3 regions of the Paenarthrobacter sp. 10N417 genome follow, and region 3 is predicted to be linked to each of the others. Evidence: riboswitches for the same ligand, from Rfam matches in the RefSeq annotation. Region 3 holds a riboswitch; each other region holds the start of a gene.

Region 1 (4,207 bases), on a different contig from region 3:
CAGATGAGGCAGGCACTCGCGCGGGTGCCTGCCTCATCTTGTTACCGTGATTGCTGTAGCTGTGATTCCTTAGGCCCGACGCAGCCGTTGGCAGCTCCAACGGCCCATCCGATTGCGGAAGGTGGCAGTGCGGCTGCTGCTGCAGTACCGGCCGTGCCATCCGACGTGCTTGCTGGTCCTGGGAAGTTGTGTGCTCACTTCAAGATCCCTGTGGCGCCGTCAAGTATGCCGTCCAGGTCCAAGGCTGAACCACTTGACGGCGTGGTGGCATTTGGATTTCCGGTTGGCTTTGGCTTCGGTGCCTGAGTCTGGGTTGGAGTAGGCGTCGGAGTAACCGTGGGGCTGGGCGTCGTTGTGGCGGGTGGGGTGGTAACCGTGTCCGACGGAACCGGGCTCGGGGCCGGCTGGGTTGGGACAGGAGTTGTCACGCCCGGCACAGGAACAACAGCCGACGGGGCCGACGAAGGGACCCAAACGGGATCCGCGAGTGAAACTTGCGGAGTCGGAAGTGACGACGACGACCCCTGAGCGGGTGCCTCTTCTGACGACTGCGTTGCAACAGTTGCCGGCTGTCCGGCCTCGCTGGTCGCCGACGACGCTGATGCAGTAGAGCTGGACGAGCTGGGTGCGGGGGTGGCCGAGGTTGACTGCCTGCTGTCGCCACCCGTCTTTGCGTCACTGGCTTCCTGAGCCGGTGTTTCCTGCCCGAAGAAGGGAAGCTCGAAGGCCCGGCTCATGGTGCCAACGGTCAATACCAGGCCCAATGCCCCAGCGACGACTGCCATGCGCTGGCCCATTGTCTTGACCGAGGCGGCCTTGGTGAGGACTGCATGTGGTTCGTGGCTGAAGGACGACGCTCCAAACGTGGGGACAACGCCCGTCGGGGACTCGGCAACCGTTGTCGCGGAAGGGGCTGTCCCGCTCCCGGATGCTTGGGCACGAAGGGCTTTCCGGCTTGCGAGACCAGCTGCCGCGGTGGCGGCTGCCGCGAGCTGGGCAGGGCTCTTCGCCTGTGCCGGCGAAGCAGGAAATGCCGGAGCCGCAGGCGTGGGAAGAGGGGTGGCAACGGTCGGAATTTCAGCTGTGACCGGATCCCCAGGGCCGGGCGTGGGCGCCTGCACTATCGGGATGGCAGCGGTGGCGGGCTCGGGTTCGTGCGCGGCGGGGGTGGGTGCAGCAGCAGCCACCATCGGGATGGCAGCGGTGGCGGGCTCGGGATCTGCAGCCGGTTCGGGAGCGACCGGCGTGGGCGCCAGAACTGTTGGAATCGCAGCCGTAGCCGGCTCCAGAGCAGCGGAGTCTACTGGGGCAGTTTCTGCCGGAGCTGTTTGAGGAGCGATTACAGCTTGGGCTGCCCGTTCACGCTCTGCCGCGCGAGCGGCTGCGCGCGTGGTGGGCGCCGCAGAGGTGGGAACAGAAGCAGTGGCGGGTTCCGGCGTCGTGCTTGTAGAACCTGTTTCTGCTTCCGGCGTGCTGGTGGAGGATCCGCTGGGTTGGGCCCGACGGCGTCCGGTTGGTTGGGTACGCTCGCGCGCTATTTGGGCGCGGCGCGGCTGATCCATGGTTGGGGACATGGTGGTTGCCTCTCAACGCCTGCGAGGTTAGCTGTCGGGTTCGGACGAGGCCGTCCGGCCGCACATGGCGGCTTCACCCCAAGGGCCTATGGAAAATCAGGCCCGGGAACTCTGGGTCCCCCGTCTCTGCCGCTAGTCTGGCGGATCCCGGTTTGCGGCAGAGCTCGGCGTCAACCCGGAAGCGGCCCAGCGGAGATACGGGTCGCTCTTAGACCGTACATGAGCGCCATAGTAAAGTCACATTAATGTAACGGGCGGGACGCCTTCCAGCGCGAAGGTCCGCTAGGACTTAGGCTCCGGGGCCGGAGCCGGGGCTGGCAGCTCTTGCTGGATCCTTTGGACTTGGTGTGCGTAATGGGTCTCGGGTCGGAAAATTTCGTCCGCCACGCCCAGGATCCCACCCGCGGCGCCGCGCCGGACTTTCCCCTTGCTGTTCTGTCGCGAGACCCAGAACCAAAGGGCCGCAATGAAGGCAGGTGCTGCCAGTACAGCCACTAGAACGGCCAAGATATCCATCGCCCAAGACTAGCTTCCGCCGCGGCTGGCAGGTAGAACATAGTCGTATGGACCTCCCAGTGATGCCGCCCATTTCGCCCATGCTTGCCAAGTCCGTTCCGTCGATCCCTGATGTGGGCCATTTTGAGCCCAAGTGGGACGGGTTCAGGACCATCGTTTTCAAAGATGGTGACGAGATCATCCTGGGCAGCCGCAACGAACGTCCCATGACGCGGTACTTTCCCGAGTTGGTGGAAGCCCTTCAGAAGAACCTCCCGGACAAATGCGTGATCGACGGCGAGATCGTCCTCATAGCTGACAACAGGCTCGATTTCGAGGGCCTTCAGCAGCGCATCCATCCTGCCGATAGCCGTGTGCGGATGCTTGCCGAAAAGACACCGTCCTCCTTCATTGGATTCGACATCCTTGCCCTGGGCGGGGAGAACCTCATGGACAAGCCGTTTTCGGAGCGTCGAGCCGCCTTGGAGAAGGCAATGGCCAAGGCTGAGGCGCCCGTGTACGTAACGCCTGCCGTGACAGAACTTGATCAAGCGCAGGAGTGGTTCGTGCAGCTGGAAGGTGCTGGGCTTGACGGCATACTTTCCAAACCGCTCGGGGGGACGTACCAGCCGAATAAGCGCGTCATGTTCAAGACCAAGCATAAACGGACCGCGGACTGTGTGGTGGCTGGATTCCGGTGGCACAAAACGGGAAAGGTTGTGGGGTCGATGCTGCTCGGGCTATATAACGACGCCGGCCAGCTGCAGCACGTGGGGGTGGTGGCTTCATTTCCCATGGCCAAGCGCGAAAGCCTGGTGGCCGAACTTGAGCCGTATCAGACGGAATTCAGCGAACATCCTTGGGGCCAGTGGGCCGATCAAGGAGACGCGGCAGCTACAGGTTCTCGAATGCCGGGCGCACAGAGCCGGTGGAGCGCCGGTAAGGACTTCTCCTTTGTTCCCCTCCGGCCGGAACTCGTCATTGAGGTTGCCTACGACTACATGGAGGGCGAGCGGTTCCGGCACACCACCCAGTTTCGTCGGTGGCGGCCGGACCGGACTCCGGAGAGCTGCACTTACTCGCAACTCGAAGAGCCTGCTGATTACGACCTCGGGGAGATCCTGAGACTGCCGTAGCCTTGGTTGGTCCTCGGTTGTGGTTCTCCGTTGTTGGACCGCTGTTAAGTCGTTGAGCCGCTAATACGTTGTTGCCCAACAACGTAACAGCGGCTTGGCGACGACCTACTCTTCGTGCCCCTGGTCGCTGCTCATGCTGTCCTCTGCAGGCGGGGTTTCGCCCGGGGGTACGCCGCCCCCAGGCTCAAGTCCTGTGACGTTGCCATCCAGGGGGTCGGGGTTGGCGGAAGCTGCGGGATCGTCCTCTTCGTCCTGGCGCATGTCTGGGTCGGTGTGGACATCATCCGGATCGCCGGCAGTGTCGCCCGCGGTGTCGTCCGGCTCGGCTGCGCCCGAGGCGCCGAAGGTCCGGGGATCGTCCTCTGGGTCATAGCTGGTCATGGTCGCCCTTCCTAAGCAAACTTACTATAGTGCTTGCCCGGCCAGCCTAGTCTCCAGATCGCAAACCCAACAAGGGGCACCCATGCCGGGATTCGCCGTCGTGCACTAGTGCATGACTCCGGCGGGACGCCTAACTCTTGCGGGACACCTAACTCTGCCGGGATGTCGCCGCGACAAAGCTCCTGATAGCGTCCGCCACGGCCTTGGGGCGCATGTGCTGTGCAACATGGCCCACGCCCGGGATCTCCACCAGCCGCCCTTGAGGAATTGCCCGCGAGAGGCGAAGAGCCCAGTCCGGCCCCGCGACGTGATCGCGGCTCCCTCGGAGCACCAGCACGGGAGTTCGGACTTTGGCCAGCTGCTTCTCCGTCGGGTACTTCATCATCACGGGCAGCTCCGTGAGGTACCAGCGCGGCCCACATTGCAGGTAGTCCGTGACCACAATCCAGTTGGACGATGGGCTTTCGCGGAGTAGGCCATCCAGGAACAGGGCCAGCGACTGCCGGGCCACGTTCTTGTGCCGGGAGTCCACCACAGGGCCCATGAGCGCCAGCTGCTGAGCGCATTCGGGCTCGTGGAGGGCCGCTTCGATAGCGAACTGCACGCCCATGGAATGCCCCA
Region 2 (4,207 bases), on a different contig from region 3:
ATCGCCGGGGGCCGGCGTGCTGGTGGGCTTCATGGCCGTCCAGGCATTGACCCGGGGGATGCTGATGCCGGCCTGGGCGTAGACCCACTGGGCAAATCCAGAGCAGTCCCAGCCGTTGGGGGAAGTGCCGCCCCAGACATAGGGGTGGCCAATGCCGGTGTAGGCAATTGCTGCGAGCCCGGAAGCTGCCGCGCTGGATGCGGCATCCTTGGCCGTGGAGGACAGGGCAGCGAGGGTGTCGCCCGTCTGGCCTTCGGCTGCCTGCGTGCGCTGGGAGGCGCGCTGAACCTTGGGGGCTTCCTTGGTAGCCACAACGGGGCTTTCGAAGGAAACGGTTGCCGTGGGCTCAGCGGTAACAACTGCGGTGGCGACCAACTGCTGGGTGCTGGAGGATTCCGACTTGGAAACGTCGGTGTCAGCGGCCTGGGCCGGGAGTCCAACGCTGAGAACAAGTCCCGAGGCTGCAGCCAGAACGGCGGCTTGGCGGCCTACGGTGCCTGCATTGGTTGAGACAGCCCTGGAAAGGGTGTTCAACGGGTTCGTACGAACCAATTCGGCGCGATGGCGCGCAGGGGTAGTGCGTGATGACACGAAGGTAGCCTCTCCCAATGCCTGCGAGGTGAGCTGTCGGATTCGGATGGGAGTCATCCGGCCGCGCGGCTTCAAGGAAGCTTTTGCGACTTAACCCCAAGGCCTTCTGATTCGAAGGCCAAAATTGGTTCCCCCGCCCCTGCCAGACGATTTTTGCGAACGGACCTCGAGTGGTGGCAGAGCTAGGCAATCCACTCAAGTGCATCGGCCCCCTAAAAAGCCGATGCGCTTTAGACGGTACAACAGATATTCGTGAATGTCACATTCTGGTCACGGGCGTGTCATGAATGCGATAGACAACCATCAACTGGCTCAGAGCCAGCCCATGGGATCTACGACTTCACCGTTTACCTGGACCTCGAAGTGGAGGTGGCAACCCGTAGATGCGCCTGTAGTGCCGCTCAGCGCGACAGTATCGCCACGGCTGACAGTCTGGCCCACCTTGACGTTGAAGGACGACAGGTGGTTGTACGTGGTCTCGAGGCCGTTGCCGTGGTCAATCACGACGCGGTTGCCTCCGCCGTACTCATGCCAGCCTGCGAACGTGACCTTGCCTGCGGCTGCGGCGTGAACGGCAGTACCGCACTGGGCTACGAAGTCCTGGCCCCGGTGGAAGTCACCGGTGCCGCCCGTAAGGGGGCTGACGCGGTAGCCAAACGGCGATGCCGTGACCAGCTTGTCCAGAGGGCTTCCCAGCGTGCCAAGTGAGGATGCGCGCTGGATGCTCCCCGCTGACTGGGCGCTCAGCAACTGCTTGAGCTTGCCGTCAGGATCAGCGGCGGTAGCGACTGCTGCGCGACTGAAATCGATTTTGGCAGAGGCTGCCGCAGAAACTTCGGGTTGGCTGCCACCCGGTACGGAGAGGGCCGCCTCGGCCTGGCCGGATTCGGATGTGGCCATGACGGGGCTTGTGGCAGGCAGGCCTACAGTCAGGGCAAGTCCGGTGGCGGCAAGCGCGACTCCGGCCTTCTGCCCGACACCACTGGCTGCGGCGAAGTCGGCTACCTGGCGCAATGGGCTCTTGCGGCGGCGCACTTGACGCGGGGTGTCGCGTGGCCGGATCTCCATTGCGGCGCGGGCTGGCCGCAGCTCAGCAGCGGGGCCGGACGCGCGGCGACGGCCCCTGACGTTCTGCGATGTCAAACTCTGTTCCTCTCTGGAAAGCCTGCGAAGTTAGCTGTCGGATTCGGGTCAGAGAGTTCAAAGACCCGGTCCGCACGAAGCGCAAACGGCACACAGGTATCCCCGGAAGGACTTGCGTTAGTAGGCACTTCTGCTGCGGACTTCACCCCAAGGCTGCTTCTTTAGGCAGCCGCTTGTGGTTCCCCCGCCTCTGCCAGTAGTTGATGACACACCTGATCTGCTGGCAGAGCTCGGCTCCAGATCAGGTAACGCTTTGGTATCGGCGCTAGTAGATAACTATAGGTGATTAAAGCCCGCAGTAATAAATTCGTTATCTTCCCAAACGACCGTGTTGTGGACGCCCCCATATCACCAGTCGCAGGAATCCGCAGGTCACACGCGCGCCAGCCGCCCCAAAGTGAGATCTGACACGCCTTAGGGTCAGCTGACAGCGACGAAGACGTGCGCAGCTACCTCGGGAGGCAGCTCCAGTGCTCCTTCAATACCGGGAACGCGGACGGAGATGTACTCCCCCACCCGTTCCAAGGAGACAGTTGCGCCTGGACGAATTCCGCCTTCATCGAGCTGGGTGAGGAGTTCGGGCTCAACCTGGATGGGTTCAGCAAGCCGGCTGACTACTACGCGGGAATCGGCAGCGTACCCGTCCATGGCATGCAGCAGGTTCACGTCCAAGCGGGCAAGGGGCTGGTTGGCGAGGCCGCCAAGCGCCTCCAAACCCGGGATGGGGTTGCCATACGGTGACTCGGTGGGGTGCTCCAACAACTCATACAGGCGCCGTTCCACCCGTTCACTCATGACGTGTTCCCAGCGACACGCTTCGTCATGAACGTATGCCCAGTCCAGACCAATGACGTCCGCCAGGAGCCTCTCGGCAAGGCGGTGCTTCCGCATGACTTCGGTGGCCCGCTTGCGCCCGACTTCGGTCAGTTCCAGGTGGCGGTCGTTGGACACAATCACCAGGCCATCGCGCTCCATGCGTCCAATGGTCTGGGAAACCGTGGGACCCGAGTGCCGCAGACGCTCCGCAATGCGTGCGCGAAGAGCCACGATGTTCTCTTCTTCAAGCTCCAAAATGGTCCGAAGATACATCTCAGTGGTATCGATCAGATCCGTCATCCAGCTCAGCTCTCCTCGAACGCATTTCTTGCGTAATCTCCACCGTACCGCGTCCCCGCCAAGGTGGATGGTGTGCAACCGACACCTCAGGAACGTCAACCCAAGCCTAGCTTATTTGGAATTACTCTGGATAATTTTTCCCTGGGTCGCAATGCCCATGGTGGTCCGGCATTCCACGTGGCGGACTATGACAACCGCAGATTCCTGACGGTGGGTCCGGTCAGGCAGAATGAGGGAGTCGAAGGGGCAGCCGATGCCACCTGCCCACCTCCCCCTCTCTAACCGATACCCATTGGAGCCACACGTGAGCGACAACAGCATCACAATTCCCGCCGACCTGCTGCCCAAGGACGGACGCTTCGGCGCGGGACCGTCCAAGGTGCGCCCGGAACAGGTCCAGGCCCTGTCTGACGCGTCGACCACCATACTCGGCACGTCACACCGTCAGGCACCGGTCAAGAACCTGGTGGGTTCGGTGCGCGAAGGACTCAGCCAGTTCTTCCGTGCACCTGAGGGCTACGAGGTTGTCCTCGGTGTCGGCGGCTCCACGGCTTTCTGGGACGTAGCGGCTTTCGGCCTGGTTGAGAAAAAGGCCCAGCACCTTTCCTTCGGTGAGTTCGGTTCCAAGTTTGCCGCGGCCACCAACAAAGCCCCCTTCCTCGATGCATCCTCCATCATCAAGTCAGAGCCCGGCACGCGACCGGCCTCCCAGGCAGAGGCCGGCGTTGACGTCTACGCCTGGCCCCAGAACGAGACATCAACCGGTGTTGCAGCCCCCGTCAAGCGCGTAGAGGGCGCCGACGCCGGATCGCTCGTCCTGGTGGACGCTACCTCAGCCGCCGGCGGGCTGGACGTGGACGTCGCCGAATCGGATGTCTACTACTTCGCCCCGCAGAAGAACTTCGCCTCTGACGGCGGCCTGTGGCTCGGCCTGTTCTCCCCCGCGGCATTGGAGCGCGCCGCCCGCATCAAGGCCAGCGACCGCTGGATTCCGGACTTCCTGGACCTGCAGACCGCAATTGAGAACTCCAAACTGAACCAGACGTACAACACACCTTCGCTGTCCACGCTGGTGACTTTGGACGCACAGGTGCAGTGGCTCAACAGCAATGGTGGTCTGGACTTCGCCAGCAAGCGCACAGCAGACTCTGCCAGCCGCATCTACTCCTGGGCCGAGGCTTCCGAGTACGCCACACCGTTCGTCGCAAAGGCTGAGGACCGCTCCAACGTGATCGCCACCATCGACTTCGACGACTCCATCGATGCAGCGGCAATCGCCAAGATCCTGCGGGCCAACGGCGTGGTGGACACTGAGCCGTACCGCAAGCTTGGGCGAAACCAGCTCCGCATCGCCACT
Region 3 (4,207 bases):
CAATCCGGCCATTTATTTGCGGCCGCTTGGGGAACACGGACGCGATCCCACGCGCTGCCGAAAGGCACACACGTCAAGGAGGAACCCAAGCAGTGTCACTCACTCCTGATTCCGTCACGGAACGGACTACCACCGTGGTGATCGGTACCGGCCTGTCCGGTTTGGCTGTTGCCAGCGAGCTCAGCCGCTATGGCGTAGGTTCCATCGTGCTGGATGGCTTTGGTACTTTGTCCACCACCGGACCATCGGTCCATACGGGAATGCTCCAGCGCTGCGACGCAGCGGACCCCGCGGCAATGCAGGAACGCAACGAGATCCTGCGCCACTTGCGCAACTACGCCGCAAGCCATCACCTGGATGTCCGCACCACCACACGCGCTGTTCGTCTGGACTTCCTGGGCGGCGACTCGTCCCAGCAGCTTGGATATGGACTCGCAGCAAGCCTGAACACGGCCAGCCAGAGGGCTGGGCTGGGCGTTTACGGCCCGCTTGAATCCACCCCACGGCAATGGGCCGTGCATACAGCCACAGGAGTTCTTCTGGCCGACCACATCGTGGTGACGCGCTGCGCCCAGAGCCAACTGCGCCGAATGCTTACGGACTTGGGAATCGCCATAGGCCAGAACCTCGTGGCAGCCATGCGTGCCGTGGGAATGCACTTGGTAGGCGTGGGGGAACTCATTACACCCACGCCCAAGGAAGTACTCCGGCAAGCCAAGGCAGTAGGGCAAGCAATCTCAGCCAAGGTGGCTCTACCAGCTTCGCCGGGCATCGCCCTGGCTTAGAAACGAACAAAAGTTAACTCAGAAGGCCGGTGCCTCCGAAGACGTTAGTCCTCGAAGGCGCCGGCCTTTTGAGTTGGAGCGTGAAGCTTAGGCGCCAGCGCGTACGTACGTGATGGGGCCGGTTGCGGTGAGCCAGCTGATCGGGTGGATGCCCGTCTGGTTGCCGTTGATGCCACCGCTGATGGCCTGGCCGTTGCCGATGTAGATGGCTACGTGGCCGGACTGGACGATCATGTCACCGGGCTGGGGGTCGCTGACAACCTTGCCGTAGTTCAGGAACTGCATGGGTGCGAGGTCGCCAACCGGGATGCCTGCGGAGCCGAGGGCCCGTTCCACCATGGCGGTGCAATCCTGCATGATGCCGATCTGGGCGTAAGCCGAGGCAACCATAGCGGCGTTGACGCCACCAACAGCCGGAGCCGCAGCAGCAGGCGCGGCTGCCACCGGAGCGGTAGCCGTAGTAGTTGCGGCGGCCTTGACAGTGGCCGCTGCTGGGGCCTGCTTGGCAACCGGAGCCGGAGCAACGGGTGCCGGCTTTTCAATAACGGGAGCCGCAACGGAAGCAACCGCAGGGCGCTCGAAGTTGATCGTGGCCGTGGAGGCGGCCGTAACAACCTTGGTGGGACCCTCAGTGACGGTCTCGGCGACCGTAGCAGGGCTGGAGTCGCGCTGAACAGGGGTCTCTGCTGCGTGGGCAGCAATGGAGCCTGTCAGGACGAGGCCTGAAGCTGCTGCGATGACAGCGGCTTGGCGACCTGCGCCGGATGCGTTGCTGGCAACAGCCTTGGAGATGGAAATGAACGGATTAGGACGTACGCTGTCCGCCTTACGACGGCCGCGAAGAATGCGTGAAGACATGAAAGAGCCTCTCCCGATGCCTGCGAGGTTAGCTGTCGGATTCGGATGGGAGTCACCCGGCCACTATCCCCCGCTGTGCAGCGGAAGCTTCGTGACTTCACCCCAAGGCGCGCTCTGAAAGCGGGCCAAAATGGGTTCCCCGTCTCTGCCGTAGGTTTGTCTGCGAACGGATTCCGGACTGTGGCAGAGCTAGGCAATCAGCCCGGAAATGCCCGTTACGTGGAACAGGCACAAGTACAACCGTACGGGAAGATCACTTCAAAGTCACATTTACGTAACGAGCAGTTCGTTTTTGGCGTGTCGCAGTGACCGTTTCGAGATCTTCGCAAGTATGTAGAAAACCCCGTTATTCCGCGGAATTTTCGTCATCCGGCTCGTTCGGAGCCGCCAGCTTCTTCCGGGCTGTAACAGCGAGGAAGATCACGAGACCGATTGCCACGACGGCGAGGCCAACAATGCTCCAGGGGAAGGGTTGGGAAACTGCCGGAGCGGGCTCACTATTTTCGGTACCGGGCGCTGCCGTCCCCGCCGTCGGAACAGCCGCCGAAGCCGATGGGGAGGCGCCTGCTGAGCCGCTCGCCGTCGTCGTGCTTGTTCCGGAAACAGTGAACTTGAAGGTTCCCTCAATCGGGTGGGAGTCTGAACTGACCACGCGCCACACCACCGTGTATTCGCCAGCCGGAGCGCCCGGACGCAGCTTCTGGACAGCCATGTTGTCGATGATCTCCACTGCGCCATCTGCCCAGTTTTCGCCCCCAGCGGTGACAGTTACGCCCGAACCGATGGCCAGTGGCCGGTTGTTGAACGTGATCGACACCGACGCCGGCACTTCAGCTACCCGCGCACCGTTGGCCGGAGTTGTTGATTCGGCGACGTCGTGCGCGGAGGCCGGAGCGGCGCCCAGCAGCAACGCGGAAGCGAACGCAATAGCGGCTACGACGGCGGCCAGAAGCGGGCGGATGGTACGCATGGGGCGGTTTCTCCTAGTGTTGGCTTCCTTACAGACTAGGCGAATCGTCCCGGCACCCCGCATCGGCGGGCATAGGATTTGAGAGCAAACTCCCCCGATCCCCGGAGACCTTCATGCTGAAACAAGGTTCTGCAATCGACCGCTACTTCAAAATCTCCGAGCGCCGGTCCACCTACTCGCGGGAAATACGTGGCGGCTTCGCGACCTTCTTCGCCATGAGCTACATCGTGGTGCTGAATCCGCTGATCCTCTCCGGGGCAGACTCGAGCGGAGCATCTCTTGGCTTCACGGCCGTAGCGGCAACGACTGCATTCGTGGCGGGCATCCTGACCATCCTCATGGGCGCCTGGGCCAAGCACCCCTTCGCGGTGGCAACCGGGCTGGGAGTGAACGCGTTCGTGGCCGTGACCGTTGCCTCCCACCCCGGGCTGACGTGGCCGGACATGATGGGGCTGGTGGTGCTTTCGGGTGTCACCATGCTCATCCTGGTACTCACCGGATTCCGCACGGCCGTTTTCAGGGCCGTCCCGGAAGCCCTTAAGACGGCAATCGTAGTGGGCATTGGCCTCTTCATCGCCTTGATCGGCCTTGTGAACGCCGGCTTTGTCCGGCGAATTCCGGATGCCGCAGGCACCACTGTCCCGCTCGGCCTGGGTGTGGAGGGCAAGTTGATGGGTTGGCCGACGTTGGTGTTCGCCGTCGGCCTGATCCTGACCATCGCGTTGGTAGTGCGCAAGGTCCGCGGCGCAATCCTGATCGGCATCGTGGTGTCTACCGCCCTGGCCGCCATCCTCGAGTTCACGCTCCACATTGGTCCCAGCTTCGACGGGAAAAACGTCAACCCGCGTGGCTGGTCCCTGGTGGCCCCCACACTTTCCGAATGGGGCGCTCCGGACCTCTCCCTGATCGGCAAAGCCAACCCCTTTGGGGCCTTTGAACACCTCGGATTTGTGGCTGCTGCGCTGTTGGCGTTCGTGATCCTCCTCAGCATCTTCTTCGACGCCATGGGCACCATGGTGGGCCTGGCCAACGAGGCCGGAACCGTGGACGAGCACGGCAACATTCCCAACGTGGACCGCGTCCTGCAGGTTGATGCCCTGGGCGCAATCGTTGGTGGCGGCGCGTCCGTTTCGTCCAACCAGATCTTCGTTGAGTCGGGCGCGGGCATTGGCGAAGGTGCCCGCACCGGTCTGGCCTCCATTGTCACGGGCCTGCTCTTCCTGGTGGCCATGTTCTTCACGCCGCTCATCAACCTGGTCCCGTTCGAAGCCGTTGCACCTGCGCTGGTGGTTGTGGGCTTCATGATGGTGTCCCAGGTTGGCAAGATCGACTGGCAGGACTGGGGCGTTGGCATTCCCGCGTTCCTGACCATCGCACTCATGCCGTTCACGTACTCCATTGCCAATGGCCTCGGCGCAGGCTTCATCTCCTACGTCCTGATCCGCACTTTCCAGGGCCGTGCACGTGAAGTCCACCCCTTGATGTGGGCAGTGGCAGCCGCCTTCCTGCTGTTCTTCGGCATCGGAACTGTGGAGGAGTTGTTGGGCGTCAAGTAGCGTTGTCCGGCATTTCAGACACTGGGGCACGCTAAAGC

The links. A riboswitch is a leader RNA that binds a small molecule or an ion and turns the genes downstream of it on or off. The one in region 3 is predicted to bind cyclic di-AMP.
Region 1: another riboswitch for cyclic di-AMP. It lies ahead of AC1DCM_RS13875 (hypothetical protein); the one in region 3 lies ahead of AC1DCM_RS08635 (NlpC/P60 family protein).
Region 2: another riboswitch for cyclic di-AMP. It lies ahead of AC1DCM_RS09375 (M23 family metallopeptidase); the one in region 3 lies ahead of AC1DCM_RS08635 (NlpC/P60 family protein).

What each region holds. Positions count from the first base shown of each region.
Region 1 is NZ_JBFTIL010000010.1:18,453-22,659, forward strand. It holds gene AC1DCM_RS13875 (hypothetical protein) at 195-1,574, opposite strand; cyclic di-AMP (ydaO/yuaA leader) riboswitch at 1,577-1,727, opposite strand; gene AC1DCM_RS13880 (ATP-dependent DNA ligase) at 2,138-3,205, shown strand; gene AC1DCM_RS13885 (DUF6480 family protein) at 3,311-3,586, opposite strand; gene AC1DCM_RS13890 (alpha/beta fold hydrolase) at 3,735-4,207, opposite strand, start outside.
Region 2 is NZ_JBFTIL010000006.1:95,387-99,593, reverse strand. It holds gene AC1DCM_RS09380 (C40 family peptidase) at 1-591, opposite strand, end outside; cyclic di-AMP (ydaO/yuaA leader) riboswitch at 596-759, opposite strand; gene AC1DCM_RS09375 (M23 family metallopeptidase) at 904-1,734, opposite strand; cyclic di-AMP (ydaO/yuaA leader) riboswitch at 1,741-1,970, opposite strand; gene AC1DCM_RS09370 (iron-dependent transcriptional repressor DtxR) at 2,155-2,850, opposite strand; gene serC (phosphoserine transaminase) at 3,155-4,207, shown strand, end outside.
Region 3 is NZ_JBFTIL010000005.1:236,089-240,295, reverse strand. It holds gene AC1DCM_RS08640 (FAD-binding protein) at 93-785, shown strand; gene AC1DCM_RS08635 (NlpC/P60 family protein) at 873-1,643, opposite strand; cyclic di-AMP (ydaO/yuaA leader) riboswitch at 1,647-1,815, opposite strand; gene AC1DCM_RS08630 (copper resistance CopC family protein) at 1,990-2,613, opposite strand; gene AC1DCM_RS08625 (NCS2 family permease) at 2,727-4,169, shown strand.